DNA from 4 places in the Streptomyces sp. B8-7 genome. Region 2 is predicted to be linked to each of the others. Evidence: riboswitches for the same ligand, from Rfam matches in the RefSeq annotation. Region 2 holds a riboswitch; each other region holds the start of a gene.
What was found. A riboswitch is a leader RNA that binds a small molecule or an ion and turns the genes downstream of it on or off. The one in region 2 is predicted to bind cobalamin.

Region 1: it holds a riboswitch for cobalamin, as region 2 does, so the genes downstream of both, AC5K6T_RS17505 (energy-coupling factor ABC transporter permease) here and AC5K6T_RS26145 (ribonucleoside-diphosphate reductase subunit alpha) in region 2, are expected to answer to the same signal.
Region 3: it holds a riboswitch for cobalamin, as region 2 does, so the genes downstream of both, metE (5-methyltetrahydropteroyltriglutamate--homocysteine S-methyltransferase) here and AC5K6T_RS26145 (ribonucleoside-diphosphate reductase subunit alpha) in region 2, are expected to answer to the same signal.
Region 4: it holds a riboswitch for cobalamin, as region 2 does, so the genes downstream of both, AC5K6T_RS06830 (cobalamin biosynthesis protein) here and AC5K6T_RS26145 (ribonucleoside-diphosphate reductase subunit alpha) in region 2, are expected to answer to the same signal.

Annotation. Positions count from the first base shown of each region.
Region 1 covers NZ_JBYRRL010000003.1:528,801-536,287, forward strand. The annotation lists gene AC5K6T_RS17490 (dihydrodipicolinate synthase family protein) at 1-657, shown strand, start outside; gene AC5K6T_RS17495 (proline racemase family protein) at 852-1,856, shown strand; gene AC5K6T_RS17500 (GntR family transcriptional regulator) at 1,991-2,740, shown strand; cobalamin riboswitch at 3,175-3,360, shown strand; gene AC5K6T_RS17505 (energy-coupling factor ABC transporter permease) at 3,391-4,080, shown strand; gene AC5K6T_RS17510 (energy-coupling factor ABC transporter substrate-binding protein) at 4,077-4,538, shown strand; gene cbiQ (cobalt ECF transporter T component CbiQ) at 4,545-5,294, shown strand; gene AC5K6T_RS17520 (energy-coupling factor ABC transporter ATP-binding protein) at 5,291-6,139, shown strand; gene AC5K6T_RS17525 (S1 family peptidase) at 6,304-7,200, shown strand.
Region 2 covers NZ_JBYRRL010000005.1:436,330-443,816, forward strand. The annotation lists gene AC5K6T_RS26130 (bifunctional albaflavenone monooxygenase/terpene synthase) at 1-950, shown strand, start outside; gene AC5K6T_RS26135 (GlxA family transcriptional regulator) at 964-1,932, opposite strand; gene AC5K6T_RS26140 (ribonucleotide-diphosphate reductase subunit beta) at 2,249-3,205, opposite strand; gene AC5K6T_RS26145 (ribonucleoside-diphosphate reductase subunit alpha) at 3,322-5,673, opposite strand; cobalamin riboswitch at 5,802-5,924, opposite strand; gene mctP (monocarboxylate uptake permease MctP) at 6,420-7,487, opposite strand, start outside.
Region 3 covers NZ_JBYRRL010000002.1:143,362-150,848, reverse strand. The annotation lists gene aceA (isocitrate lyase) at 1-393, shown strand, start outside; gene AC5K6T_RS09600 (IS1182 family transposase) at 633-2,213, opposite strand; gene aceB (malate synthase A) at 2,658-4,250, shown strand; cobalamin riboswitch at 4,579-4,797, shown strand; gene metE (5-methyltetrahydropteroyltriglutamate--homocysteine S-methyltransferase) at 4,964-7,282, shown strand.
Region 4 covers NZ_JBYRRL010000001.1:1,636,694-1,644,180, forward strand. The annotation lists gene cobN (cobaltochelatase subunit CobN) at 1-2,795, opposite strand, end outside; gene AC5K6T_RS06825 (cobyric acid synthase) at 2,792-4,300, opposite strand; gene AC5K6T_RS06830 (cobalamin biosynthesis protein) at 4,297-5,241, opposite strand; cobalamin riboswitch at 5,342-5,493, opposite strand; gene AC5K6T_RS06835 (hypothetical protein) at 5,639-5,860, opposite strand; gene AC5K6T_RS06840 (inorganic phosphate transporter) at 5,979-7,241, opposite strand.

The DNA of each region.
Region 1 (7,487 bases), on a different contig from region 2:
CCCGGTGTCTCCGCGTACGGCAGCGCGGAGGCGCTGCGCTGGGCGGAGCAGGCCGCCGAGGCGGGCTGCGGCAGCGTGCTGCTGCTCCCGCCGAACGCCTACCGGGCCGACGAGCGCGCGGTCCTCGCCCACTACGCCGAGGTCGCCCGCGCCGGGCTGCCCGTGGTCGCCTACAACAACCCGGTCGACACCAAGGTCGACCTCACACCCGAGCTGCTGGCCCGGCTGCACACCGAGACCGGCATCGCGGCCGTGAAGGAGTTCTCCGGCGATGTGCGCCGGGCCTACCGGATCGCCGAACTCGCCCCCGAACTGGACCTGCTGGCCGGCGCGGACGACGTGCTGCTGGAGCTGGCCGTGGCCGGCGCGGTCGGCTGGATCGCCGGCTATCCCAACGCGTTCCCCGAGGCCTGCGCCCAGCTGTACGACGCGGCCGTCGCCCGCGACCTCGCCACCGCGCTGCCGCTGTACCGGGCCCTGCACCCGCTGCTGCGCTGGGACTCCCGCACCGAGTTCGTGCAGGCCATCAAGCTGTCCATGGACGTGGTGGGGGTGCGCGGCGGGCCCTGCCGTCCCCCGCGTGCGGCACTGAGCGGCGCGCAGGAGGCCGAGATCCGCGCCGCCACCGAGAAGGCCGTCGCCGACGGGCACCGCTGACCGGCGGCCCGGCCCACCCGGGCGGGCGGCCGCCCGCAGACCGCTCCGCAAGGCCGCTCCGCAAGGCCGCCCCGCAAGGCCGCTGGGCACGACGGCCCCGGACCGTCGTCCCGGACCGTCGTCCCGGGCGGCCGCTCCGGACGGCCGGTACCCGCCACCGCACACGACAGGAACACCTAACGAAAGGGACGTCCGTGCGCACTCGTCGCGTCCTGCACGCCGTGGACTCGCACACCGAGGGCATGCCCACCCGGGTCGTCACCGGCGGCGTCGGAGTCGTGCCCGGGGCCACCATGGCCGAGCGGCGCCGCCACTTCGCCGAGCACCTGGACCACCTCCGCACCCTGCTGATGTACGAGCCGCGCGGCCACGCCGCGATGAGCGGCGCGATCCTCCAGCCGCCCACCCGCCCCGACGCCGACCACGGGGTGCTGTTCGTCGAGGTCTCCGGGCTGCTGCCGATGTGCGGCCACGGCACCATCGGCGTCGCCACCGTCCTGGTGGAGACCGGCATGGTGCCGGTGACCGAGCCGGTCACCACCGTCCGCCTCGACACCCCGGCGGGGCTGGTCGTGGCCGACGTGACGGTGGCGGACGGCGCGGCCAAGCGGGTCACCCTGACCAATGTGCCGTCCTTCTGCGCCGCGCTCGACCGCACCGTGGACGTACCCGGCCTCGGCACGGTCGTCTACGACCTGGCCTACGGCGGCAACTTCTACGCCTTCGTCGAACTCGACGCCCTGGGACTGCCGTTCGACCGGGACCGCAAGGACGAGCTGCTCGCCGCAGGGCTGGCGGTCATGGACGCGGTGAACGCCTCGCCCGACCGGCCGGTGCACCCCGAGCAGCCGGAGATCTCCGGGCTGAAGCACGTGTACCTCATCGCCCCCGGCTCCGACGCCCACCGCTCGCGGCACGCGATGGCCATCCACCCGGGCTGGTTCGACCGCTCACCGTGCGGCACCGGCACCTCGGCGCGGATGGCGCAGCTCCACGCCCGCAAGGAGCTCGGCCTGCACCAGGACTTCGTCAACGAATCGTTCATCGGCACCGAGTTCACCGGCCGGCTGCTGGCGGAGACCGAGGTCGGCGGAGTGCCGGCGGTGGTGCCCCGGGTCACCGGCCGGGCCTGGATCACGGGCACCGCCCAGTACTTCCTCGACCCGGACGACCCGTTCCCCGCGGGGTTCCTGCTGTGAGCCCGCGCCCCCGCGCGCGCTGAACGGCGACCGGCCGTGAACGCGGTGCGCGGATGCGGCAACTTCCCTGCGGCGCCGAAGGAAACAACGTGACATTGTACTCTGGTGCTCCGCAGCGGCACGAAGGGAAGACCATGGGCCACCTCAAGCAGCGCACCCTCGTCACCGCGCGCGAGCGGCTGCGCGACCAGGTCGCCCACGCGCTGCGTGCCGCACTGATCTCGGGCGAACTCGAGCCGGGCGAGGTGTACTCGGCTCCCGGCCTCGCGGAGGACTTCGGCATCTCCGCGACACCCGTGCGCGAGGCCATGCTCGACCTGGCCCGGGAGGGCCTCGTCGAGCCGGTCCGCAACAAGGGCTTCCGGGTGACCGAGGTCGACGAGCGCGACCTCGACCAGTACAGCGAGATCCGCATGCTGATCGAGGTCCCGACCGTCGGCCGGATCACCCGCGGCGCGCCCCGGGAGGAACTGGAGGCGCTGCGGCCGGTCGCCCAGGAGATCGTGGCCGCCGCCCGGGCCCACGACCTCATCGGCTATCTGGAGGCCGACCGGCGCTTCCACCTGTCCCTGCTGGCGCTGGCCGGCAACGACCGGCTCGTCGAGACGGTCGGCGACCTGCGCAAGCGGTCCCGGCTGTACGGTCTGACCGCGCTGGACGAGCGCGACCGGCTGATCCCGTCGGCCGAGGAGCACCTCGAACTGCTCGACCTGATGATCGCCGGGGACGCCGAGGGCGCGGAGGCCTGCATCGGCCGCCACCTCGGGCACGTCCGGTCGCTGTGGGCGAGGAACGTCCCGGAGGGGCGGGCTCAGGACGCGGCGGCGAGGCAGGGGCACGGTCCGGACCGCGGACCCGGCGGACGGCTGGGCGCGGTGTCCTGAGCGGCGGGCCGGCGCACCGGCCCCCTGTCACCCGGGACGTACCGGGACCACCCGCGGCGGACGGTGCCGGCCCGCACGGCACACGCCCGCCGGCCCGGCCCCGCGCCCACCGTCCCGGGCCCGCCGTCCCGGGCCCGCCGTCCCGGGCCCGCCGTCCCGGGCCCACCGTCCCGGGCCCACCGTCCCGGGCCCACCGTCCCGGGCCCGCCCTTTTGCCTGTGCGGACCCCCTGCACCCGGTTCTCTGTGCGGACCCCCTGTACCCGGCGACCGGCCGCACCGGCACACCCGGCCCGACGAGCAGCCCGGACGGGGGCGCGGGAAGGGTGGCGTCGGGGCGCGCACCGGCACGCATGCGGCCCCCGCACGGTTCGAGCGCCCCCCAGTCCTCCGTCTCGGAGGACGAGCCCGCTTGTCACCGCCTACCACCGCGGACTAGGGTCGCCACGCCTTGGTGAACGGGAAATCCGGTGTGGAACCGGTGCGGCCCTCGCCACTGTGATCGGGAAGTCCGGCTCCGGCCCGCAAGGGCAGCCACTGGGTCCCTCAAGGACCCGGGAAGGCGGAGACCGGGCGGTGTCACCCGTCAGCCAGGAGACCGGCCAGGGCGCGTCAACCATCCACGAGGTGCTGGAGAGGGTTCGCTCAAGCATGCACATAGCCGAGGGATTTCTGCCTCCGGCGCACGCGATCGCCTGGGGCGTCGCGTCCGCGCCGTTCGTCGTCCACGGAGTCCGCTCCCTGACCCGGGAGGTCAGGGAGCATCCCGACAGCACACTGCTCCTCGGTGCGTCGGGGGCCTTCACCTTCGTCCTGTCCGCGCTCAAACTCCCCTCCGTCACCGGAAGCTGCTCCCACCCCACCGGAACCGGGCTGGGCGCCATCCTGTTCCGGCCGCCCATCATGGCCGTGCTGGGCACCATCACCCTGCTGTTCCAGGCCCTGCTGCTGGCGCACGGCGGACTCACCACCCTCGGCGCCAACGTGTTCTCCATGGCCGTCGCCGGCCCCTGGGTCGGCTACGCCGCCTACCGGCTGCTGCGCCGCTACGACGCGCCGCTGATGGTCGCCGTGTTCCTCGGAGCGTTCCTCGCCGACCTGGCCACGTACTGCGTGACCAGTGTGCAGCTCGCGCTCGCCTTCCCCGACCCGAGCAGCGGATTCCTGGGCGCGCTGGGGAAGTTCGGCTCCATCTTCGCCGTGACGCAGATCCCGCTCGCGGTGAGCGAGGGCCTGCTCACGGTGCTGGTGATGCGGCTCCTCGCCCAGTCCAGCAGGAGCGAACTGACCCGGCTCGGCGTGCTGGCGGCCGCCCCCAAGCCCGAGGCGGTGGCCCGGTGAAGCGCGCCACGAGGATCAACCTGCTGCTGCTGGCGCTGGTCGCGGCGCTCGCCGTCCTGCCGCTGGCGCTCGGTCTCGGCGACCACAAGGAGGAGCCGTTCACGGGCGCCGACGGCGAGGCGGAGACCGCGATCACGGAGCTGGAACCGGACTACGAGCCGTGGTTCACCCCGCTGTACGAACCGCCGTCCGGGGAGATCGAGTCGGCGCTGTTCTCGCTCCAGGCGGCGCTCGGCGCGGGTGTCCTCGCCTACTACTTCGGGCTGCGTCGCGGCCGGAGGCAGGGCGAGCGGCGGGCCGCGGCAGCCGGAGGCGACCATCCGTCGGACACGGCCGGCGCGGCCCACCCGTCGGACACGGCCGGCGCGGCGGGCACGGCCCACCGGACGGACGCGGCCGTCCCGTCCCCGGCTGCGGAGCCCGCCGCGGACGGCCGGGCCGCCTCCGGACGGGGCTGAGTCCGCGTGCTGCCCATCGACGCGGCGGCGCACGGCAGCCGCTGGCGCCGCCGCCACCCCGTGGACAAGGCGGTGCTGGGGCTGGGGCTGACCGTGCTGGCGGTCTCCCTGCCGCCCTGGCCGGGCGCCGCCCTCGTCCTGGTCACCGCCCTGGCCGTGCTGCTGGGCCCGGCGCGGGTGTCCGGCCGCCGGCTGTGGCGGGCCTACCGGGTGCCGCTCGGGTTCTGCGCGACCGGCGCGGTCACGCTGCTGGTGCAGGTCGGCGGGCCCGGCGGGCCGGTGTCGCTCGCGGAGGGGGGCGCCGTACGGGCCGGGGAACTGATGCTGCGCACCTCCGCCGCCTCGCTCGGCGTGCTGCTGTTCGCGTTCACCACACCGCTGTCCGACCTGCTGCCGCGCCTGGTGCGGGCCGGGGTGCCCGCACCGGTCGTGGACGTGGCGCTGGTGACGTACCGCATGAGCTTCCTGCTGCTGGACTCGGTGCGCCGGGTCCGCGAGGCGCAGGCGGCAAGGCTCGGGCACACCTCCCGTGCGGCGGCCTGGCGTTCGCTGGCCGGGCTCGGCGCCACCGCCTTCGTCCGGGCCTTCGACCGTGCGGCCCGGCTGCAGTCCGGGCTCGCCGGCCGCGGCTACGACGGCACCCTGCGCGTGCTGGTGCCCGAGTCCCGCGTCTCCGCCCCCTTCACGGCCGCCGCGCTGGCGCTGCTCACGGCCGTGACCGCACTGACCCTGGTCCTGGAAAGGCTGCTGCCGTGACCGAACCCGCCGTCGTCGCCCTGCACGGGGCGTCCTTCGCCTACGAGGACGGCCCGGACGTCCTCGACGGGCTGGACTTCGCCGTACGGGAGGGCCGCGCGCTGGCGCTGCTCGGCCGCAACGGCAGCGGCAAGACGACCCTGATGCGGCTGCTGAGCGGCGGACTGCGGCCGCACTCGGGGCGGTTGACCGTCGACGGGGAGCCCGTGACGTACGGACGGGCCGGGCTGACCCGGCTGCGGACGACGGTGCAGCTGGTGGTGCAGGACCCCGACGACCAGCTGTTCGCCGCGTCCGTGGCCCAGGACGTCTCCTTCGGGCCGCTCAACCTCGGCCTGCCCGACGCCCAGGTGCGGGCACGGGTCTCCGAGGCGCTGGCCGCACTGGGCATCACCGCGCTGGCCGACCGGCCCACCCATCTGCTGTCGTACGGGCAGCGCAAGCGCACCGCGATCGCCGGGGCGGTCGCGATGCGGCCGCGGGTGCTGGTGCTCGACGAGCCGACCGCGGGACTCGACCCCGACGGTCAGGAGCGGCTGCTGGCCACCCTGGACGCGCTGCGCGCGGGCGGCACCACGGTCGTCATGGCCACCCATGACGTCGACCTCGCCCTGCGCTGGGCCGACGACGTCGCGCTGCTGACCCCCGAGGGTGTGCGGACCGGCGCGGCGGCCGGACTGCTGTCCCGCACCGACCTGCTCGCCGGCGCGGGGCTGCGGCTGCCGTGGGGCATAGCCGCCGCCGAACTCCTGCGCGCCCAGGGCCTGCTGGCGGCGGCCGGGGCGGGGCCCCGTACGGCCGAGGAGCTGGCGGCGCTCACACGGCGGTCGGCCACCGGGAGTTGATCCGGCCGGCCGGGGGCGGCGGTGAGTGAACCTGCGCGGTGCGGATCCCGTCTGGCAGGGCGACCTGCCACACGGCGGCCCGACTGCCCCGGCCCCGGGCTCGGTTGCGGCGCCGGGGCGGTTGGCCGCCCAGTGGCTCCCACCGAGATCGGAGAAGACCCCTCATGCGTCTGTCCACCCCCCACGGACCGGCGGCGCGGCGGTTCACCGCCGTCACGGCCGCGTGCGGTGCGGCCCTCGCCCTCACCGCGGCCTCGGCCGCGTCCGCCCACGCGGCCGGCGCTCCGGCACAACACGGGCGTCCCGTCGCACACATCATCGGCGGCGTCCAGCAGCCGGACGGCAGGCACCCGTTCATGGCGGCGCTGCTGTCCACCGGCCGCGGCAAGCCCGTCGACCGGCAGTTCTGCGGCGGCAGCCTGCTGGCGCCCACCCTCGTCATGACGGCCGCGCACTGCGTGACCGGCACCGAACCCAAGGAGATCGAGACAGCCGTCGGCCGGACGGTGCTGAGCAACACCCGGCAGGGCCAGCTGCGCAAGGTCACCGACATCGTGGTCCACCCCCGCTACACGCGGGGTCAGGAGGCGTACGACATCGCTTTCCTGGTCCTCGGCAAACCCGTCAAGGGCATCGCTCCGGTGCATCTGCCGACCGTCGGCACGGACGCGCTGATCCGCCCCGGGGCCAGGGCCACCGTGGCCGGCTGGGGCAATGTGAACACCGAGGTGCCGTCCTACCCGAACCGGCTGCGCGCCGTGGACGTGCCGATCGTGTCCCACATCGAGTGCAAGGCCTCGTACCCGGACTACGACAGGAAGGTCAACGTCTGCGCCGGCGTCGAGGGCCGGGACTCCTGCCAGGGCGACAGCGGCGGGCCGCTCTTCCGCAAGCTGAAGGGCCGTCAGGGCGTGTACCAGATAGGCGTCGTGTCGTACGGCGACGGCTGTGCCGAGCAGGGTGCCCCGGGCGTCTACACCTACACCGGGTCCGAGCGGCTGTGGGACACGCTGGGTGAGTCGGCGAAGGGCAAGCGCGTGAAGCGGATGCTCGGCCGCTGAGCCTCGGGGCGCCCGGGCCGGGCGGGGCGCGACGCCCGGTCCGGCCCGGGCGCCGGTACGGCGGTGACGGCCGGTCGGGCCGTCACCGCCGCACCGCGCGGGGCGGAGGCCGGGCGGGGGCACCGCCCGCCGGCGCGGCGGGCGTCGCCGCGGACGTGCCGCCCGCCCGCCGGCGCGGCGCGGGGCGGCGCGGGGCGGCGCGGGGCGGCGCGGGGCGGCGCGGGGCGGCGCGGGGCGGCGCGGGGCGGCGCGGGGCGGCGCGGCGCGGGGCGGCGCGGCGCGGGCGC
Region 2 (7,487 bases):
GGACCGGCGGGACCGTCGACTGCACCGCGGAGTCCTTCCGGGTGGCGGTGCGCATCGCGGCCCGCTGCCTGCTGCGCGGCGAGTTCATGGACGAGCGCGCCGAGCGGCTCAGCGCCGCGCTCGCCGTCGTCTTCCGGGGCATGTACCGGCGGATGGTGGTGCCGCTCGGGCCGCTGTACCGGCTGCCGCTGCCCGGGAACCGGGCCTTCAACCGCGCCCTGGCCGATCTGCATCTCCTCGTCGACGAGATCGTCGCCGAGCGGCGGGCGTCCGGGCAAAGGCCGGACGATTTGCTGACGGCATTGCTGGAGGCGAAGGACGACAATGGCGACCCCATCGGGGAACAGGAGATCCACGACCAGGTCGTCGCCATACTCACCCCCGGCAGTGAAACCGTGGCCTCCACGATCATGTGGCTGCTGCACGTACTCGCCGAACACCCCGAGCACGCGGACCGTGTGTGTGCGGAGGTTGAATCCGTGACCGGTGGCGGGCGGCCCGTGGCATTCGAGGACGTCCGCAGGCTCGGCCACACCAACAATGTGGTCGTGGAGGCGATGCGATTGCGGCCCGCGGTGTGGATATTGACCCGCCGCGCGGTCACCGCCACCGAACTCGGCGGGTATCGCATTCCGGCCGGGGCCGACATCGTCTACAGCCCGTACGCCATCCAGCGCGACCCCCGTTCGTACGCCCGGAACCTGGAGTTCGACCCCGACCGCTGGCTTCCGGAACGCGCTCAGGACGTGCCGAAATACGCGATGAGCCCGTTCAGTGTGGGCAATCGGAAGTGCCCGAGCGACCACTTCTCGATGGCCCAGCTGACCCTGGTCACCGCGGCCCTGGCCGCGCGGTTCCGGCTGGAGCAGGTGGCCGGATCCGACGACGCCACCCGGGTCGGCATCACCCTTCGTCCCGGACGGCTGCTGGTGCGTGCCGTGCCGCGCTGAGCCCGGCCGCCGCTCAGGCGGCCGCCCCGGGACCGCGGAAGGTGCGCCGGTAGGCGTTCGGCGTGGTTCCCAGCGCCCGCACGAACTGGTGGCGCAGGGCGGCCGCGGTGCCGAACCCGGTGCGTCCGGCGATGGCGTCGACCGTCTCGTCCGTCGCCTCCAGCAGCCGCTGGGCCTGCAGCACCCGCTGGCGCAGGATCCACCGGTAGGGGGTCGTCCCGGTCTCCTGCTGGAAGCGGCGGGCGAAGGTGCGCGGAGACATGTGGGCGTGGGCGGCGAGCTGCTCGACGGTGACCTCCTCGTGGAGGTTGCGGTCCATCCAGGCGAGCACCTCGCCGACGGTGTCGCACGGTGCGGCGGGCAGCGGGCGCTCCACGTACTGCGCCTGGCCCCCGTCGCGGTGCGGGGGCACGACCATCCGGCGGGCGATGGTGTTGGCGACCTCGGTGCCGGCCTCCTTGCGCACGATGTGCAGACAGGCGTCGATGCCGGCGGCCGTGCCGGCCGAGGTGAACACCGGGTCCTCGTCGACGTACAGCACATCGGGTTCGACCACCGCCAGCGGGTGGCGCTGGGCGAGCTCGGCCACGTGCAGCCAGTGCGCCGCACAGCGCCGCCCGTCCAGCAGTCCCGCGGCGCCCAGCACGAACACCCCGGAGCACACACTGAGCACCCGGGAGCCCCGCTCCACCGCCCGCACCAGGGCGTCGAGCAGCGCGGGCGGCCAGGTGCGGGCCAGGTAGTCGTTCCCGGCGGGCACCACCACCAGGTCGGCCTCGTCGAGCCGGTCCAGGCCGTGGGGCGTGGAGACGGTGAACCCGGGGACGTGCGTGGTCAGCGAGGGGCCCTCGGCGGAGACGACCGCGAAGTCGTACACCGGGAGCCCCTGGTCGCTGCGGTCGAGGCCGAACACCTCGCAGACCACGCCCAGTTCGAAGGGATGCACGCCGTCGAGCAGGACGACGGCCACGTTGCTCAGCACGACTCACCTCGTCAGCCCGCCGCGCCCGGCCGCACCCGTCCCGCAGGGGACGACCCCGTGGGACCGGGATCCGGGGGAGGGTCCTCCGGGGCGGCGCGGCAGCATGCCGCCAGTGTGCCCCAAGGCTGGCAGTAATTCGAGGGTGTGCGGCAGTCCTGCCACTGGGAGGGAGGGTCGCCGCGCTGGAGACTGAAGGCATGAACGCACTCGTCGCATACCTCGCAGTCGTCGTCCTCTTCCTCGTCGTCGCAGGTCCGGCGCTCGTGGGAGCAGCCCACGAGCGCCGGATCGACCGTCTGATCAAGCAGGCCGAGGGTCAGAAGTCCTCGTCCAGGTCGACAGTGCCCTCCACCGCCACCTGGTACGCCGAGGCACGCCTCTCGAAGAAGTTGGTCAGCTCCTGAACTCCCTGGAGCTCCATGAAGGAGAACGGGTTCTCCGAACCGTAGACCGGCGCGAAGCCCAGCCGGGTCAGCCGCTGGTCGGCGACGCACTCCAGGTACTGCCGCATGGACTCGGTGTTCATCCCGGGCAGTCCGTCGCCGCACAGGTCGCGGGCGAACTGGAGCTCGGCCGCGACCGCCTCCTTCAGCATGTCGGTGACCTGCTGCTGCAGCGCGTCGTCGAACAGCTCCGGCTCTTCCTTGCGGACGGTGTCCACCACCTCGAACGCGAAGCTCATGTGCATGGTCTCGTCGCGGAACACCCAGTTGGTGCCGGTCGCCAGACCGTGCAGCAGGCCCCGGCTGCGGAACCAGTAGACGTACGCGAAGGCGCCGTAGAAGAACAGGCCCTCGATGCACGCCGCGAAGCAGATGAGGTTCAGCAGGAAGCGGCGCCGGTCGGCCCGGGACTCCAGCCGGTCGAGCTTCTCGACCTCGTTGATCCACTTGAAGCAGAACCCGGCCTTCTCCCGGATGGAGGGGATGTTCTCCACCGCGGCGAAGGCGGCCGCACGGTCCTCCGGGTCGGGCAGGTAGGTGTCCAGCAGCGTCAGATAGAACTGGACGTGCACCGCCTCCTCGAACAGCTGCCTGGACAGGTACAGGCGCGCCTCGGGGGAGTTGATGTGCTTGTACAGCGTGAGCACCAGGTTGTTCGCCACGATCGAGTCACCCGTGGCGAAGAAGGCCACCAGCCGGCCGATGAGGTGCTGCTCCTCGGGCGTCAGCTTCGCCAGGTCCGCGACGTCCGAGTGCAGGTCCACCTCCTCGACGGTCCAGGTGTTCTTGATGGCGTCCCGGTAGCGCTCGTAGAAGTCCGGGTAGCGCATCGGGCGCAGCGTCAGCTCGAAGCCCGGGTCCAGCAGGCGGGGGGCCCGCGCGCCGCCGGCCTCGCTTCCGGCTGCCGTCGCGGCGGACGGCTGGTGGGGGGTCGGGTCGGTGGACATCACTGGCAGGCCTCGCAGGACTCGGGGTTCTCAAGGGAGCAGGCGACGTCCTCGGCCGGGGCCGCCTGCTGGACGGGGACGGTGGCCTGCGCGGCGCGCGCGATCCTCGTCGCGGGGCGCGAGCGCAGGTAGTACGTCGTCTTCAGCCCGGACTTCCAGGCGTACGCGTACATCGAGGAGAGCTTGCCGATCGTCGGCGTCTCCAGGAACAGGTTCAGGGACTGGGCCTGGTCCAGGAACGGGGTGCGGGCCGCCGCCATGTCGATCAGGCCGCGCTGCGGGATCTCCCACGCCGTGCGGTACAGCGCCCGCACGTCCTCGGGGATCCACGCGAAGCCCTGCACCGAGCCGCTGGCCTCCCGCAGCGCCTCGCGGGTGCGGGCGTCCCACACGCCGAGGTCCTTCAGATCCTGCACCAGGTAGGAGTTGACCTGGAGGAACTCGCCGGACAGCGTCTCGCGCTTGAACAGGTTCGACACCTGCGGCTCGATGCACTCGTACACGCCCGCGATGGAGGCGATGGTCGCGGTGGGCGCGATCGCCAGCAGCAGCGAGTTGCGCATACCGACCCGGGCGATCCGCTCGCGCAGCGCCGCCCAGCGCTCCGGCCAGGTGAACTCCGCGTCGTAGTGGTCGGGGTGCAGCACCCCGCGGGCGGTCCGGGTCTTCTCCCAGGCGGGCAGCGCCCCGTTGCGCTCGGCGAGGTCCGCGGAGGCCTCGTAGGCGGCGAGCATGATGCGCTCGGCGATCCGGGTGGACAGCGCGCGCGCCTCGGGCGAGTCGAACGGCAGGCGCAGCTTGAAGAACACGTCCTGCAGGCCCATCGCGCCGAGGCCCACCGGGCGCCAGCGGGCGTTGGAACGGCCCGCCTGCTCGGTCGGGTAGAAGTTGATGTCGACGACCCGGTCGAGGAAGGTGACGGCCGTGCGGACGGTGCTGTCGAGGCGCTCCCAGTCGATGCCGCCGTCCCGGACGAACGCGCCGAGGTTCACCGAGCCCAGGTTGCAGACCGCGGTCTCGCCGTCGTCGGTGACCTCCAGGATCTCCGTGCAGAGGTTGGAGGAGTGGACCGTGTGGCCGGGCTCGGCCGTCTGGTTCGCGGTGCGGTTGGCGGCGTCCTTGAAGGTCATCCAGCCGTTGCCGGTCTGCGCCAGGGTGCGCATCATCCGGCCGTACAGCTCGCGGGCCGGGATCGTCCTGCGGGCCAGGCCGGCCGCCTCGGCGCGCCGGTAGGCGGCGTCGAACTCCTCGCCCCACAGGTCGACCAGTTCGGGCACGTCGGCGGGGGAGAACAGCGACCAGTCCTGGTCGGCGTTCACCCGCCGCATGAACTCGTCGGGGATCCAGTGCGCGAGGTTCAGGTTGTGCGTACGGCGGGCGTCCTCGCCCGTGTTGTCGCGCAGCTCCAGGAACTCCTCGATGTCGGAGTGCCAGGTCTCCAGGTAGACCGCGGCGGCACCCTTGCGGCGGCCGCCCTGGTTCACGGCGGCGACCGAGGCGTCCAGGGTCTTCAGGAACGGCACGATGCCGTTGGAGTGCCCGTTGGTCCCGCGGATCAGCGAACCGCGGCTGCGGATCCGGGAGTACGACAGCCCGATGCCGCCGGCGTGCTTGGAGAGGCGGGCGACCTGGTGGTAGCGGTCGTAGATGGAGTCCAGCTCGTCGAGGGGGGAGTCGAGCAGGTAGCAGGACGACATCTGCGGGTGCCGCGTGCCGGAGTTGAACAGGGTGGGCGAGGACGGCAGGTAGTCCAGACGGCTCATCAGCCGGTAGAGCGCGGCGACCTCGTCGACCGAGCGGGGTGTGTCGTCCTCGGCGAGACCGCACGCCACCCGCAGCAGGAAGTGCTGGGGCGTCTCGACGACCCGCCGGGTGATCGGGTGCCGGAGCAGGTAGCGGGAGTGCAGGGTGCGCAGGCCGAAGTAGCCGAAGCGGTCGTCGGCGCCGGTGTCGACCAGGGCGTCCAGCCGGGCGCCGTGCAGCCGCGCGAACTCCGCGGTGCGGTCGGCGATGAGGCCCTCGCGGTGCCCGACGGCGACGGACCCGGTGAAGCGGGTGACGCCCTGGGAAGCGGCCTCCGCGCGGATGGAGAGGGTCAGCAGCCGGGCGGCCAGCCGGGAGTAGGCGGGGTCCTCGGAGATGAGCCCGGCGGCGGCCTCGGTGGCCAGCTCGCGCAGCTCCGCCTCGTCGGCCTGGGCCGAACGGCCGCGCAGCGCGGCGGCGGCGACCCGGCCGGGGTCGGCGTCGGGGAGGTCCGCGGTCAGCTCGGTGAGGGTCCGCAGCAAGGCTGTTCCGGGGGCGTCCTCGTCGGTCCGGACGGCTGAGGCCGGGTCTGCTGGCGCGATGGTCACTGGGAGCTCTCCCTCGCTCGGCACGGAGGGCCTGGCGGAGGGCAGGGGGCAGCACACGAGCGCACGGGGCGTCGCGTCCACCGGCCCACTCCACGAGGCCCGGACGTCAGGGCGGTCCGGCCGGGGCGGCCGGGCACGCGCTGTCGGCAGGTCTTCGGACTGCTCGCTGTGTGGAAACACACAAGTACACCGTTGCGGGACAGTTCCGGATTCGCACCGGATTCCCCTGCGGCGACAGCGAGGATGAGCATACATCTAGTGCCGGGTTCCGGTGACGCCACCATATGTTGTGTCGCCGTGTGACTTCAGAGCGTCAACTCCGTGCAACGGCACGGCAGCGGGCCGCCCTCCGGGGTGCGGAGGGCGGCCCGCTGCGGGTGCCCGTGGCCGGGCGGGACCGTGCCGGGACCGCGCTGTGGGGCGGGTCCTGCGCGGTTCCCCGCGTCTCTTGCCGGCGTGGTGCGGGGTGTGTCGTGGTTCTCGCGCGGTTCCCCGCGCCCCTTGGTGGTGGGGTGCGGGGTGCGGGGTGCGCGGTGTGGTGCGGGTGTGCGGTGGTTCTCGCGCGGTTCCCCGCGCCCCTGGGGGCGTGGTTCCGCGGGCGCCTTGGGGGTTGGGGCGGGATGGGTGAGGCGGTGTGGGGGTGTGGGCGTGTGGGTGTGGTGCGTGGTTCCCCGCGTCCCTGGGGCGTGGTTCCCCGGGTGCCTGGGTGTGCGGTTCCCCGCGTGCCCGGGGGCGGGGTGCGGGGGTCAGCGGGTCACGGGGAGTTCGGTGCGTACGCCCGGGTCGCCCGCGTCCGCGGTGTAGTCCTCCGGCCGCGTCTCGTCGACGCCCTCCGGGGCCTTCGCCGCCTTCAGGACGACGGTCAGGACCACCGTCACCACGGCGTTGAGGACGAAGGCCGTGAGGCCGATGTAGCCGATCTCACCGATGCCCGGGATCTCCTCGGCCGAGCCGCCGAAGTGCTTCTGCGTGGGGGAGGCCACGCCGTACGCGGCGACCGTGCCGTAGACCATGCCGGCCGCCCAGCCGCCCAGCAGCGCCCAGCGGTGGAACCAGCGCGTGAACAGGCCGCCGACCAGGGCCGGGAAGGTCTGCAGGATCCAGATGCCGCCGAGCAGCTGGAAGTTGATGGCGACCGTCTTGTCCATGGTCAGCACGAACACCAGGGCGCCGACCTTCACCAGCAGCGACACCACCTTGGAGACCTGGGTCTCCTGCTTGGGCGTGGCGTCCGGGCGGATGAAGTCCTTGTACACGTTGCGGGTGAAGAGGTTCGCCGCGGCGATGGACATGATGGCCGCGGGCACCAGCGCGCCGATGCCGATCGCCGCGAACGCCACCCCCGCGAACCAGTCCGGGAACATGTTCTCGAACAGCTGCGGGATGGCCAGCTGTCCGTTGTCCACCGTGACGCCGGCCGCGATCGCCATGAAGCCCAGCAGGGCGAGCAGGCCCAGCATCAGCGAGTACAGCGGCAGGATCGTGGTGTTGCGGCGGATGACCTCGCGGCTGCGCGAGGAGAGCGTCGCGGTGACGGAGTGCGGGTACATGAACAGCGCCAGCGCCGAGCCCAGCGCCAGCGTGGCGTAGGTCCACTGGCCCGCCTCGGCCGGGACCAGCCCGCCCGCGCCGGCCGTGGTGAACTTCTCGTTCGCCTTGGCGAAGATGTCGTCGAAGCCGCCCAGCTTGATCGGGATGTAGATGATCGCGACCCCGATGACCAGATAGATCAGGGTGTCCTTGACGAACGCGATCAGAGCGGGGGCGCGCAGGCCGGAGGAGTAGGTGTACGCCGCGAGCACGCCGAAGGCGAT
Region 3 (7,487 bases), on a different contig from region 2:
GAGGCCGTCCACGCGCAGTACCCGGACCAGATGCTGGCCTACAACTGCTCGCCGTCCTTCAACTGGAAGGCGGCGCTCGACGACGACCAGATCGCCAAGTTCCAGCGCGAGCTGGGCGCCATGGGCTACAAGTTCCAGTTCATCACGCTGGCCGGCTTCCACTCCCTGAACCACGGCATGTTCGACCTGGCCCGCGGCTACGCCGAGCACGGCATGACCGCCTACGTCGACCTGCAGGAGCGGGAGTTCGCCGCGCAGGCGCAGGGGTTCACCGCGGTCAAGCACCAGCGCGAGGTCGGTACGGGGTACTTCGACCTGGTGTCGACCGCCGTCAACCCGGCCTCCTCCACGACGGCGCTGGCCGGCTCCACGGAGGAGGAGCAGTTCCACTAGGGCGTGTTTCGAAAGTCCCGCCTGCCTGGCGGCGTCTGGCACGCACGCTCGCCGCGTTGTCGGGCTCGCCCCGATACAACCAGTATCGGGGCGACCCTCCGCCTTGCGATCGCACGCACCAGACGCCGCCAGGCCTGCCCTTCGGGCAGACGACGCTACTTTCGAAACACGCCCTAGAAGATCACTGAAAATCTTGCTGTGAGGGTGGTTCCGCCGGTGGCGGGGCCGCCCTCCGTGCTTCATGGTGTGGCCGGGGTCAGGGTCCACGTGCCGTCGTTGGCGGGTTCGAGGCCGAGGTTGATGAGTCGGCGGAGGTTGAGGGCGGCGGCTCGGTTGCGGAGCCAGGTGTCGTTCTTGAGGGTGCCGAGGTAGCGGAGTCTGCGGTTGCCTTTGGCGGTCAGCCAGGCGATGCCGCGTTCGACGGGTGGCCGCCAGCGGCGGTAGGTGTCCTTCCAGACGGGGTCGGCGGCCTGGGCACGGGCGTCGGCCAGGCGCCGGTGCTGGGGGTGGACCCGCAGGACGCGGCCGGTCTTGGAGGTGGTGCAGCGTTCGCGCAGCGGGCATCCGGTGCACAGCGTCTTGAACTGGGCCTGACGGAACCCTCCCTTCAGGGGCTTGCCGAGCGGGAGGGTGTGCCCTGCCGGGCAGGTGACCTGGCTGGTCTCGGTGTCGATGTGGAAGTCGTCGCTGGTGAAGCCGCCGGGGACCGCCATCCGGAGCGGCGGCGGTTTGAGGATCGCGTCGTGGCCGGCCTGTTCGAGGTGTTCGCGCAGGCCGGCGGTGCCGTAGGCGGAATCGCCGAGCACTTCGACCGGTTCGGTCTCGTCTGCCAGGAGGTCCTCGGCGACTCTCGCCTCGTGGTTGGCGGGCCCGCTGCCGGGGGCCAGGGCGACCTCGGTGAACAGGCCGGTCTCCGGCTCCACGGCAGCGTGGCCCTTGAAGCCCTCCTGGTGGCGGGTGCGGTTCTTGTGGATGTGTCTGGCCTCGGGGTCCACGGTGGAGACCACCCGGTCAGGGGCGGTGCCGCGGGTGATGCGCCAGCGGCCGTCGCGGCCGTCGGAGTCCTCGGCGGGCTCGACATCCTGGCCGGCGACCAGTGCCAGCAGGCCGACCGCGTTCGCCGCCCGCTCGCCCAGCTCCTGCTCAGGCAGACGGCCCAGCAGGTTGAGCGCGTCGCTCACCAGCGCGTCGACCAGCTCGGCGCGGGCCTGCTCATCGTCCCAGGCGATCCTCGGCTTGCCCGCATCGGCGTAGTCGTGCGCGGCTAAGTACGTGGCGGCGACCTGGCCGGCGCCGGGCACCTCGCGGATCACCCGGCGGATGGCCGAGATCAGCTGGGTGACCGTGTCCTGGGTGGCCACCGCGTCGTCGAACACCGTGGAGTCCAGCGCGCGGCGCCGCTTCCCGCGCAGGATGCCGGTGGCGGCCACGACCTCCTTGACCCGGGTGAAGATCCGCCCCGGGTCCGCCGAGCGCTGCAGACGGCGCCGGAAGTAGGTCAGCAGCGAGGGGTCGAACGCGGTGTCGTACAGGCCCAGCCCGCATGCCGCCTTCCACCGCAGGTCGCACCGCAGCTCCAGCACAGTCTCCACGTCCGAGGTCCCGAACAGGCTCTGCAGCACCACCGCCGCCGCCAGCACCTGCGGCGGCAACGACGGCCGGCCGTTGGCCGAGGGGTACATGTCCGCGAACATCTCCGGCGGCAGCAACCGCTCGCGGTGCTCGGCCAGGAACGCGAACACACTCCCCGCCGGGATCAGCTCCCGGCAGGTCTCCCATACATCCGGCCCGACCGGCTCCCCGGCCCATTCCCCCTGCACACACAACAGTCTGGCCCCGCGTCAGCACACGCGGGGCCAGAACCGAAGATTTTCAGTGATCTTCTAGGCGCTCCGCCGAGGGGTGTGGTGGGTGTCGTCGGCCGGCCTCGGCACCGGCCTCGGCACCGTCGCGGCTGAGCGCGCAGTTCCCCGCGCCCCTTGCAGAGCGTCCGCGGCGGGCGCCGCCCCCGCCGCGGCGGACGGGCTGCGCCCGGTGACCGTCCTCGGCACCGTCGCGGCCGACCGCGCAGTTCCCCGCGCCCCTTGCAGGGCGCCGGGGGCCGGACGGCACCTTGTGCGAGGTGCCGCACCCGGCCCGGTGACCGGCCGCGACACCGTCGCGGCCGGTCACGCGGTTCCCCGCGCCCCTCGCGGGGCCGCGGCGGGACGGAGGACGGGCGACCGTCTCCGCCCGCCCATCGCTCCCTTCCCTCAGGAGACCCGATGACCACCCTCGCCCCGCCCCACCACATCCGTGTCCTCGCCGCTCCGGGCCACCGGCACGACGAGATCCTCACCCGCGAGGCCCTCGACTTCGTCGGCCGGCTGGCCGCCGCGTTCGGGGAGCGCCGCGACGGACTGCTGAAGGAGCGCCGCCGGCAGGCGCTGCGGCTGGCGGCGGGATCGCCGCTCGGCTTTCCCATGGTCACCGGCGCCGTCCGGGCCGACAGCAGCTGGCAGATCGCCCCGCCCGCGCCCGGCCTGTCCGACCGGCGCGTGGAGATCACCGGCCCGCCGGACCGCAGGACGGCCGTCGAGGCGCTCAACTCCGGCGCCTCGGTGTGGATGGCGGACTTCGAGGACGCGACCGCCCCGCTGTGGGACAACGTCGTCGGCGGTCAGCTGACCCTCCTCGACGCGGTCGAACGCCGTCTCGCCTTCACCGGCCCCGACGGCGAGGAGCACCGCCTCGGCGAGCAGGTCGCCACCGTCATGGTCCGCCCCCGCGGCTGGCACCTCGACGAGGAGCACCTGGAGCTGGACGGCCGGCCCGTGCCCGCCTCGCTCGTCGACTTCGGCCTGTACTTCTTCCACTGCGCGCAGCGGCAGATCGATGCCGGACGCGGCCCGTACTTCTACCTCCCCAAGCTGGAGAACCGCTACGAGGCCCGCCTGTGGAACGACGTGTTCCTGCTCGCGCAGGAACTGCTCGGCATCCCCCGCGGCACGGTCCGGGCCACCGTGCTCATCGAGACCATCACCGCGGCGTTCGAGATGGAGGAGATCCTCCACGAGCTGCGCGAGCACAGCGCCGGCCTCAACGCCGGCCGCTGGGACTACCTGTTCAGCCTGATCAAGACCTTCGGCCACCGCACCGACTTCCTGCTGCCCGACCGGGCCAAGGTGACGATGACCGCCCCCTTCATGCGGGCGTACACCGAACTGCTGGTGCGCACCTGCCACAAGCGCGGGGCGCACGCCATCGGGGCCATGGCCGCCCAGGTGCCCGGCCGGGACGCGGCCGCCGACGAGGCGCTGCTCGCCGCGGTCCGCCTGGACAAGGAGCGGGAGGCCGAGGACGGCTACGACGGCTCCTGGGTCGCCGACCCTGCCCTGGTCCCGGTCTGCCGCGAGGTGTTCGACGGGGTCCTCGGCCGTCACCCGCACCAGCTCGACCGCACCCGTGACGACGTCGAGGTCACCCCGGCCGACCTGCTGTCCGTGCGCCGGGTCAGCGGCCCGCCGACCCCGGAGGGTGTGCGCACCAACATCGCCGTCGCACTGCGCTACTTCGCCGCCTGGCTGCACGGGCAGGGCGCGGTCGTCCTCGACGGCCTGATGGAGGACGCGGCCACCGCCGAGATCGCCCGCGTGCAGATCTGGCAGTGGCTGCGGCACCGGGTGACCGACCGCGAGACGGTGCTGCGGCTCCTCGACGACGAACTCGCCGCGCTCACCGCCGAGCACCCCTACGCCCCCGCCGCCGAGGTCAGGGACCTGTTCGAGCGGACGGCGCTGGCCGGGGAACTGCCCCTGTTCTTCACGCCGGACGCCTACGCCCGCCACCTGGTCCGGCGGACCGGGTCCACGGGGTGACCGCAGCGATCCACCGCGGCGGCGCGGCCGGCGGCCGGCGGAGGGGCGCGGGCGCCACCGCATCCCTCCACCGCGGGTCCGGCGAGCCGCCGCACGCGCCCGCGCCGCCGCCCCGGCGGACGGCGCATGCAGGACCCCCCGGCCGCACCGGGCGCGGGGTCCACCACGACGACCGGGTCCCAGGGTGAGGACCCGGCCGGACGCGGGCTGAGGGGCCCGCCACACCGCCGGGGTGAGGGTCCCGGCGGGGTGACACAGGGAACGGGCGGGAAGCGCACCCACGCGCTTCCCGCCCCTCGTCGTGCTCTCGGCCCCGCCGCACTGCCGTAGGCTGCTCGCAGCAGCTGGTTCGCCCCGTCCGCCAGGCGGGAGCGTCGCAAGAGGGAACCCGGTGGGAATCCGGGACTGCCCCGCAGCGGTGAGCGGGAACGACCGCCGTCATGAGCACTGGGTCCGGAAGGGCCCGGGAAGCGACGGCCAGTAGGTGCCCTGACGACGTCAGGGCGGGCCCGCGAGTCCGAAGACCTGCCAACTGCCCGCGTGCGAACCACTCGTGCGCGGACATCCCGGTGACCTCGAGGGCGGGTCGGCGTACACACCAGGCGGACGACCGTGCCCCGCCGCGCGGAGCCGGGTCCGCCCGGTTCGTCGTCCCTTCGCGCTCTCGTCCCGTCTCCGGGATCTCAGGGATTCATCTCGCGAAGGAGATCTCCGTGACAGCGAAGTCCGCAGCCGCGGCAGCACGGGCCACCGTGCACGGCTACCCCCGTCAGGGACGGAACCGGGAACTGAAGAAGGCCGTCGAGGGCTACTGGAAGGGCCGCGTCACCGCCGACGCGCTCCGCGCCACCGCCGCCGAACTGCGCCGGGCCACCTGGCGGCAGCTCGACGAGGCGGGCCTGGACGAGGTGCCGACCGGCGACTTCTCGTTCTACGACCACGTCCTCGACACCACCGTCATGGTCGGCGCCGTCCCCGAGCGGCACCGTGCCGCCGTCGAGGCCGACGCCCTCGACGGCTACTTCGCCATGGCGCGCGGCACCCAGGAGGTGGCGCCCCTGGAGATGACCAAGTGGTTCGACACCAACTACCACTACCTGGTTCCGGAGCTGGGCCCGGACACGGTGTTCGCCGCCGACTCCGGCAAGCAGGTCGCCGAGCTGACGGAGGCCCTTGCGCTGGGCCTCTCCGCCCGCCCGGTGCTCGTCGGCCCGGTCACCTACCTCCTGCTCGCCAAGCCCGCCCCCGGCGCCCCCGCGGACTTCGACCCGCTGACCCTGCTGGACCGGCTGCTGCCCGTCTACGCCGAGGTGCTCGCCGATCTGCGCGCCGCAGGCGCCGAGTGGGTGCAGCTCGACGAACCCGCCCTGGTCCAGGACCGCACCCCTGCCGAACTGGCCGCGGCCGGGCGGGCCTACCGCACCCTGGGCACCCTCACCGACCGGCCGAAGCTGCTGGCCGCCTCGTACTTCGACCGGCTGGGCGACGCGCTGTCGGTGCTCGCCGGGGCGCCGGTGGACGGTCTCGCGCTGGACTTCACCGGGGCCGCCGCCGCCAACCTCGACGCGCTCGCCGCCGTCGGCGGGCTGCCCGGCAGGCGTCTGGTCGCCGGAGTGGTCGACGGCCGCAACGTCTGGGTCAACGACCTCGCGGGGTCCCTCGCCACGCTGGGCACCCTGCTGGGTCTGGCCGGCCGGGTCGACGTCGCCGCCTCCTGCTCCCTGCTGCACGTGCCGCTCGACACGGCGGCCGAGCGGGACGTCGCACCGCAGATCCTGCGCTGGCTGGCCTTCGCCCGGCAGAAGACCGCCGAGATCGTCACCCTGGCCCGGGGCCTCGCCCGGGGCACCGGCGCCATCGCCGCCGAACTGGCCGCCAACCGCGCCGACCTGGCCTCCCGGGCGGACTCCCCCGTGACACACGACCCGGCCGTACGCGCCCGGGCCGCCGCCGTCACGGAGGCCGACTCCCGCCGCCCGCAGCCGTACGGCGAGCGGGCCGCCGCGCAGCGCGCCCGCCTCGGCCTGCCCCTGCTGCCGACCACCACCATCGGCTCGTTCCCGCAGACCGGCGAACTGCGCACCGCCCGCGCCGACCTGCGCTCCGGCCGCATCGACAGCGCCGGCTACGAGGAGCGGATCAGGGCGGAGATCCGGGAGGTGATCTCCTTCCAGGAGCGGACCGGCCTGGACGTCCTGGTGCACGGCGAGCCCGAACGCGACGACATGGTCCAGTACTTCGCGGAGCGGCTGACGGGATACCTCGCCACACGGCACGGCTGGGTCCAGTCCTACGGCACCCGCTACGTGCGTCCGCCGATCCTGGCCGGCGACGTCTCCCGCCCCGGGCCGATGACGGTGCGCTGGACCGCCTACGCCCAGTCCCTGACCGGCCGTCCGGTCAAGGGCATGCTCACCGGGCCCGTCACCATGCTCGCCTGGTCCTTCGTCCGGGACGACCAGCCGCTCGGCGACACCGCCCGGCAGGTCGCGCTCGCCCTGCGCGACGAGGTGGGCGACCTGGAGGCCGCCGGCACGTCCGTCATCCAGGTGGACGAGCCCGCGCTGCGCGAGACGCTGCCGCTGCGCGGCGCCGACCGCCCCGGCTATCTGGCCTGGGCCACCGAGGCGTTCCGGCTCACCACCTCCGGGGTGCGGCCCGGCACGCAGATCCACACGCACATGTGCTACGCCGAGTTCGGTGACATCGTGCAGGCCATCGACGACCTCGACGCCGACGTGATCAGCCTGGAGGCCGCCCGCTCCCGCATGCAGGTGGCCCGGGAGCTGGCCGCGCACGGCTGTCCGCGTGAGGCGGGCCCCGGCGTGTACGACATCCACTCGCCGCGCGTGCCGGACGCCGGGGAGATCGCCGGCCTGCTGCGCACCGCGCTGAAGGCCCTCCCCGCCGAACGGCTCTGGGTCAACCCGGACTGCGGTCTGAAGACCCGCGCCTGGCCCGAGACGCGGGCCTCGCTGGAGAGCCTGGTCGCCGCGGCCCGCACCGTCCGCGGGGAACTCCCCGCGTCCTGACCCCGGTCCGTGACGCGCCGGGGCCGGGGCGGCTTCGCCCCGGCCCCCTCCGGGTACCGTCCGGCGCCGCCGCCCCGGCGGGCGCGGCGTCAGGCGGTACCCGGTACCGCCCGCCGGCCCGGACCGTCGTACGCGAGGACCGGGAAGCGGCCCTCGTCCTCGTCGGACGGGTCGGTGTTCGTTGCGGACGACTCCCGCCTGCCGT
Region 4 (7,487 bases), on a different contig from region 2:
AACGCGTCCCGGAAGAAGCCGGAGATACGGACCGTGACGTCGATGCGCGGGCGGCCCAGCTCGGCCAGGGGGACCACCTCGAAGCCGGTGACCCGCCGTGAGGCGTCGTCCCACACCGGACGGCAGCCCAGCAGCGCCAGGATCTCGGCGATGTCGTCGCCCTGGGTGCGCATCGCGGAGGTGCCCCAGACCGTCAGGCCGACGGACTGCGGATACGTGCCGTTGTCGCTGAGGTAGCGCTGAACGAGCGAGTCCGCCAGCGACTGGCCGGTCTCCCAGCTCAGCCGCGAGGGGATCGCCTTGGGGTCGACGGAGTAGAAGTTCCGGCCGGTCGGCAGCACGTTGACCAGGCCGCGCGTCGGGGAGCCGGAGGGGCCCGCCGGGACGTAGCCGCCGTCCAGGGCCCGCAGGATGTGACCGATCTCGTCCGTGGTGCGCGCGAGCCGCGGCACGACCTCGGTGCTCGCGAACTCCAGCACCCTGACGGCGTCGGTGGGTTCGGTGCCCAGCACCTCACGCACCAGCTCCGGGCCGGCCTCGACCGCCCAGTCCCGCGCCTCCATGCCCTCGGCGATCCGCCGGCACAGCTGCTCCAGCAGGTCGACGGCGTCGGAGCCGGTCCGCGCCGGGCCCTGGACCAGGTCCGTCAGCTCCGCCGGCACCTTCACCGGGGCACCCGGCTCGGCCAGCAGCTCCTTCTCGGCCAGCCCGAAGTGGGCGGCCAGCGAGGCCCGCAGGCCCGGCAGCGCGTCGGCCCTGCCGCCCCACACCTGCGAGGCCCGCAGCACCGCCAGCACCAGGTTCACCCGCGGCTCGCCGACCGGCCCCCCGCCCAGGACGTGCAGGCCGTCGCGGATCTGCACGTCCTTGATCTCGCACAGATAGCCGTCGATGTGCATCACGAACTCGTCGAAGTCGTCTTCGTCCGGCTGCGCGTCGACCTGCAGGTCGTGGTGCAGTTCGGCCGCCTTCACCAGCGTCCAGATCTGCGCCCGCACGGCCGGGGCCTTCGCCGGGTCGAGATCGCTGACCAGGGCGTACTCGTCGAGCAGCTGCTCCAGCTTGGCCAGGTCGCCGTAGGTGTCGGCGCGTGCCATCGGCGGCACCAGGTGGTCGACGACGGTGGCGTGCCCGCGCCGCTTGGCCTGGGTGCCCTCGCCCGGGTCGTTGACGATGAACGGGTAGATCAGCGGGAGGTCGCCGAGGACGGCGTCGGGGGCGCAGCCCCCGCTCAGGCCGAGGCCCTTGCCGGGCAGCCACTCCATCGTGCCGTGCTTGCCCATGTGCACGATCGCGTCGGCGCCGAAGCCGTGCTCCAGCCAGCGGTAGGCCGCCATGTAGTGGTGCGACGGCGGCATGTCGGGGTCGTGGTAGATCGCGATCGGGTTCTCGCCGAAGCCGCGCGGCGGCTGGATCATCACGACGACGTTCCCGAACCGGAGGGAGGCGAGCACGATGTCCTCCCCGTCGACGTAGAGCGAGCCCGGCGGCTCGCCCCAGGCCTCGGCCATCGCGTCCCGGAGCCCGGGGTCGAGCCTTTCGAACCACTCCCGGTAGTCGGCGAGCGGCACCCGCGCGGGCGCGGCCGACAGCTGCTCCTCGGTCAGCCACTCCACGTCGTGGCCGCCGGCCTCGATGAGCCGGTGGATCAGCTCGTCGCCGCCGGAGGGGTACCCGGTCACGCCGTACCCGGCGTCCTTCAGGGCGTCCAGCACGCGCACCGCCGACGCCGGCGTGTCCAGGCCGACCGCGTTGCCGACCCGCGCGTGCTTGGTCGGGTACGCGGTGAACACCAGCGCGAGCTTCTTCTCGGCGTTCGGCTTGTGCCGCAGCCGCGCGTGCCGTACGGCGATCCCGGCCACGCGTCCGGCGCGCTCCGGGTCGGCGACGTACACCGGGACCTCGTCCGGACCCGGCTCCTTGAAGGAGAACGGCACCGTGATCAGACGCCCGTCGAACTCCGGGATGGCCACCTGCATCGCCGCGTCCATCGGGGAGAGCGCGGCGTCCGACGCCTCCCACGCGGCGCGCGAGGAGGTCAGGCAGAGCCCCTGCAGCACCGGCACGTCCAGGTCGGCGAGCGCGCCGACGTCCCAGGCCTCCTCGTCGCCGCCCGCGGAGGCCTGCGAGGCGTGTGTGCCGCCCGCGGCGAGGACGGTGGCGACCAGGGCGTCGGCGCCGGCCAGGATCCCGTACAGCTCCGGGTCCGCCCCGCGCAGCGAACCGCAGTACACGGGCAGGGCGTTGGCGCCGCGCGCCTCGATCGCGTCGCACAGGGTGTCCACGAACGCGGTGTTGCCGCTCAGCTCGTGGGCGCGGTAGAAGAGCACGCCCACGGTCGGGCGGCCCTCGGTGTGCGGGCGCGTCCCGTGCACCCCGTACTCGGGCATCCGCCGCGGCGCGGCGAAGCCCTCACCGGTCAGCAGCACGGTGTCGGACAGGAAGCGGGCCAGCTCCGCCAGGTTCGCCGGTCCGCCCTCGACCAGGTACTTCAGCGCCTCGGCGACCACCCCGGCCGGTACGCTCGACTCGGCCATCAACTCCGCGTCCGGCACGGCCTCGCCGCCCAGGAGCACGGTGGGGACGCCCGACGCCTTCAGCACGGCGAGCCCCTCCTCCCAGGCCCGCTTGCCGCCGAGCAGCCGTACGACGGCGATCCGCGCGCCCTCGACCAGCCCCGGCAGCTCCTGCGCGACGTCCACCCGGGCCGGGTTGCCGATCCGGTAGGGCGCGCCGGAGGCGCGGGCGGCCAGCAGGTCCGTGTCGGCGCTGGACAACAACAACACTGTGCTCATGCGGGCGCTCCCGGGGGAAGGAAAGGCAGTCCGTGCGGCGCGCCGGACTCGATGAGCCGCCACAGCGCGTCCGTGTCCGCGTGGTGTTCGATCAGGTCGCCGAGCCGGTCGAGCTGCTCCTCGCGCAGCGCGGCGAACGAGGTGCCGGGGGCGGGCACGAAGCGGCGGCCCGCGGCGGCGGCGACCTCGCGCAGGAAGGCCCGCCGGAAGCCGTCCGACTCCAGCGAGCCGTGCCAGTGGGTGCCCCACGTGCGGCCGGACCGGCAGCCGTCCAGGAACGGCTCGCCGCCCTCGACGGAGGCGACGCCGTGGTGGATCTCGTAGCCCTCGACGGGTTCGCCGAAGGCCTCTCCGGCGGGGCGGGCGAGGGTCTTCTCACGGGCGAACCGCACCCGCACCGGGAGCAGCCCGAGGCCCGGCACCCGGCCGGCCCGCGACTCGACCTCGTCGTCGATCTCCTCGCCGAGGACCTGGAAGCCGCCGCAGATGCCGAGGACGGGCCGGCCGGCCGCGGCCCGCAGGGCGAGCTCCTCGGCCAGCCCCCGCTCGCGCAGCCACTCCAGGGCGCGGACGGTCCCGCGGGTGCCGGGCACGACCACGAGGTCGGCGTCGGCCAGTTCCTCGGGCCGGTCCGCGAACCGCACCAGCACGCCCGGTTCGGCGGCCAGCGCGTCCACGTCCGTGAAGTTCGACATCAGCGGGACGGCGCAGACGGCGACCCGCAGCACGTCCTCACCGTGAGGCGCGGCAACCGGCGCCTCACGGACCGCCCCGCGCAGCGACACCCGCAGCCCGTCCTCCTCGTCGATGCCCAGCCCGTGCCGGTACGGCAGCACGCCGAGCGTGCGGCGCCCGGTGAGGCCGTGCAGCAGGTCCAGGCCGGGCTCCAGCAGGGACACGTCCCCGCGGAACTTGTTGACCAGGAACCCGGCGACCAGCGCCTGGTCCTCGGCCGAGAGCAGGGCGAGCGTGCCGAAGAACGACGCGAACACGCCGCCGCGGTCGATGTCGCCGACGACGAGCACGGGCAGGTTCGCGCCGCGCGCGATCCCCATGTTCACGATGTCGGTCCGGCGCAGGTTGATCTCGGCCGGACTGCCCGCCCCCTCGCAGATCACCGCGTCATACCTGCCCCGCAGTTCGGCCAGGCAGTCCAGCACGGTGCCGAGCAGCTGCTGCTGCCGGCCGCCGTGGTAGCCGCGTGCGCTGAGCTCGCCCACGGGCCTGCCCAGCAGCACCACCTGGCTGCTCCGCTCGCCGCCGGGCTTGAGCAGCACCGGGTTCATCAGCGCGGTCGGTTCGATCCGGCAGGCCTGCGCCTGCATGGCCTGGGCGCGGCCGATCTCCGCGCCCTCGCGGGTCACGAACGAGTTGAGGGACATGTTCTGCCCCTTGAACGGCGCCACTTTCACGCCCTGGCGCGCCAGCCAGCGGCAGATGCCGGCCGTGACGACGCTCTTGCCCGCGTCGGAGGTGGTGCCCGCGACGAGGAGGCCTCCGCTCACTTCTTCCGCCTCTCCACGATCAGGCGCGCGGCGACGGTGACGCCGAGCGCGAGCCAGCCGACCCGGCGGGAGAGCCGTACCGCCCGGTCGATGTCGGCGGCGGCGACGGCCCGGCCTGCCGCCGCGTTGAGGACGGGCCGGTGCTCGGTGCGTCCGCCGTAGGCCAGGGTGCCGCCGAGCCGCACGCCGAGGGCGCCCGCGAAGGAGGCCTCCACGGGGCCGGCGTTGGGGCTGGGGTGCCGGCCGGCGTCGGCCCGCCAGGCGCGGACCGCGCCGCGCGGGTCGGGTCCGGCGGCCGCGGCGAGCGCGGCGGTCAGCCGCGCGCCGGGCCAGCCCGCGAGGTCGTCCAGGCGGGCGGCGGCCCAGCCGTGGCGCAGGTGGCGCGGCGAGCGGTGGCCCACCATCGCGTCCAGGGTGTTGACGGCGCGGAAGCCGAGCAGACCGGGCACTCCGGCGACCGCGCCCCACACCAGTGCGCCGACGACCGCGTCGGAGGTGTTCTCGGCGACGGACTCCACCACGGCGCGGGCGATCCCGTCGGCGTCGAGCGCCTGCGGGTCGCGGCCGCACAGGTGGGGCAGCCGGGCGCGCGCGGCGCCGAGGTCGCCCCGGTCGAGCGACCGGCCGACGGCGCGGGCCTCCCGGGCCAGCGAGGTGCCGCCGACGACGGCCCAGGTGGCGGCGCCGGTCAGCGCGACGGAGGCGGCGGGGGAGCGGTGTACGGCGCGCGCGGCCGCGGCCCCGAGGGCGGCCGTGCCGCCCACGCACAGCGCGGTGTGCAGGGCGCCCCAGCCGCGGTGGTCACGCCACAGCAGCCGCTCCGTGACGGCCGCGGCACGGCCGAACGCGGCGACCGGGTGGCCGCGGCGCGGATCGCCGAGCAGGAGGTCGCCGAGAAGGCCGAGGGCGGCGCCGTACGCGTGGATGCGGGCGGCACGCATCGCGGCTCAGCCGGCCGGGAGGGCGGGCGGAGCAGGGGTGGTGGGCCGTGTTCGGCAGCCGAGCATGGCGATGTGTCCTCACTCAGGGTGTCCACGCCCTGGTTCGACGAGACCGGCGGCGGGAGTTCCTGGCTCCCGGGGTTGTCTACCCCGGTGACAGTGGCGGGACCGCGCCGGATTCACACCGGCTTCCTCCGTTGCCGCCGTAGTTGGCCCAGGAAGTTGACCACGACCGCCGAACGGCCGTCAACTGGCTGCTGACCTGGGACGGGAGCGCACGGGCCGGGTGGGCCCCGTCCTCGTGGCCGTGGCGCGGCCCGGGGCGGGCAGCACGAGGCGGCGGGGCCGGGACACCGTGGTCCCGGCCCCGCCGCCGCTGCGCGAGGTGTGCTGCCGGTCAGGCCATGATCAGGTAGATGCCGTAGCCGACCGCGGCCGCGCAGGCCGCGAAGCAGGTGTAGGCGCCGGTGGCGGCGAGGGCGGCGGAACCGCCCCGCTCCTGGGCCCGTTCCCGGTGGGAGAGGCCGACGACGCCGAGCGTGAACAGGCCCACGAGAGCCACGGTGGCCACGAGGCTGACGCCGAACACGGAGCCGAGGGCCGCCCAGTCGATCTTCATGCTGCTGTTTCCTTCGTGTTCCTTCGTACCGGTGTGTGGTCCTGCGGACCGGTGTGGTCCTTCGTACCGGTGTGCTCCTGCGGACCGGTGCGGTCGGGCGTACCGGAGGGGTGTGGGTTCAGGCGGTGGCGCCGGAGGCGGCCGGGTCCGAGGGGCCCGCGGGTGCGGGCACCGAGGCCGCCACGGCGGCGGCCTCCTCGGCCGCGGCGGCCGTGGGCGGCGGGATCACGGCGGCGATGGCGCTGGTGACCACGCCGGACGGCTCCTCGGTGGCGTCGCCGTGCGGGTGGTTGACGTTCGCGTGGTTGACGACCTCGCGGCGGGACAGCTTCCAGATGGCGGCGCTGGAGGCGACCAGGAAGACCGCCACGACCGCGGTGCCCCAGTCGCCGAGGCCGGTGATCCACTCGGCGAGCGCGGCGACCAGCGCGGCGGCCGGCAGGGTCAGGCCCCAGGCGACGAACATGCGGGTCGCGGTGGACCAGCGGACCACGCCGCCCTTGCGGCCGAGGCCGGCGCCCATCACGGAGCCGGACACCGAGTGGGTCGTGGAGAGCGAGAAGCCGAGGTGGGAGGAGGCGAGGATGACCGTCGCGGCGCTGGTCTGGGCGGCGAAGCCCTGCTGCGGCTGGAGGTCGGTCAGGCCCTTGCCCATGGTGCGGATGATGCGCCAGCCACCGAGGTAGGTGCCGAGCGCGATCGCCAGGCCCGCGGAGAGGATGACCCACATCGGCGGGTCGGAGTCGGGGGCGAGGGAGCCGCCGGCGATCAGGGCCAGGGTGATGATGCCCATCGTCTTCTGGGCGTCGTTGGTGCCGTGGGCGAGCGAGACCAGGCCGGCGGAGGCGATCTGCCCGGCGCGGTAGCCCTTCGCCTCGGCCTTTCCGGAGGCCTTCCTGCCGAGGACGTAGGTCAGCCGGGTGGCGAACAGCGCGGCGACGCCCGCGACCAGCGGGGCCGCGATCGCCGGGATCAGCACCTTGGTGACCAGCACGTCGCCGTGCACCGCGCCGGCGCCCGCCGAGGCGATGGTGGCGCCGATCAGACCGCCCATCAGGGCGTGCGAGGACGACGAGGGCAGACCGACCAGCCAGGTCACCAGGTTCCAGAGGATCGCCCCGACCAGGGCGGCGAAGATGACCTCCGGACGGATGCCCGATTCGTCGACCAGGCCCTTGGAGATCGTGTTCGCGACCTCCACGGAGAGGAAAGCACCCACAAGGTTGAGGACGGCGGACATGGCCACCGCGACCTTGGGCTTGAGCGCACCGGTCGAGATGGTCGTGGCCATCGCGTTGGCGGTGTCATGAAAACCGTTCGTGAAATCGAACGCGAGTGCGGTGATCACCACAATCGCGAGGATCAGTGAGAGGTTTTCCATTTACCCAGGCAATCGTTCGAAGGTCATTGGCCGGTTGAACGTACGTAACCCAGGTGAACGAAAGGTGAACTCAGCAGGTCTCCAGAGTGTCCGTGGCGGGGTGTGCGGCTCCACAGGCCGGGTCCCGCGCCTGCGCTCCGCCCCACCGAGGCTCCATCAGGCCTCGGACGGCCTCAGCGCGGCCCCTCCGTCGGCCCCGCCCATCGCGGAGGAGATCCTCGTCACCCTCCCGTCCGGCCGTGGTCC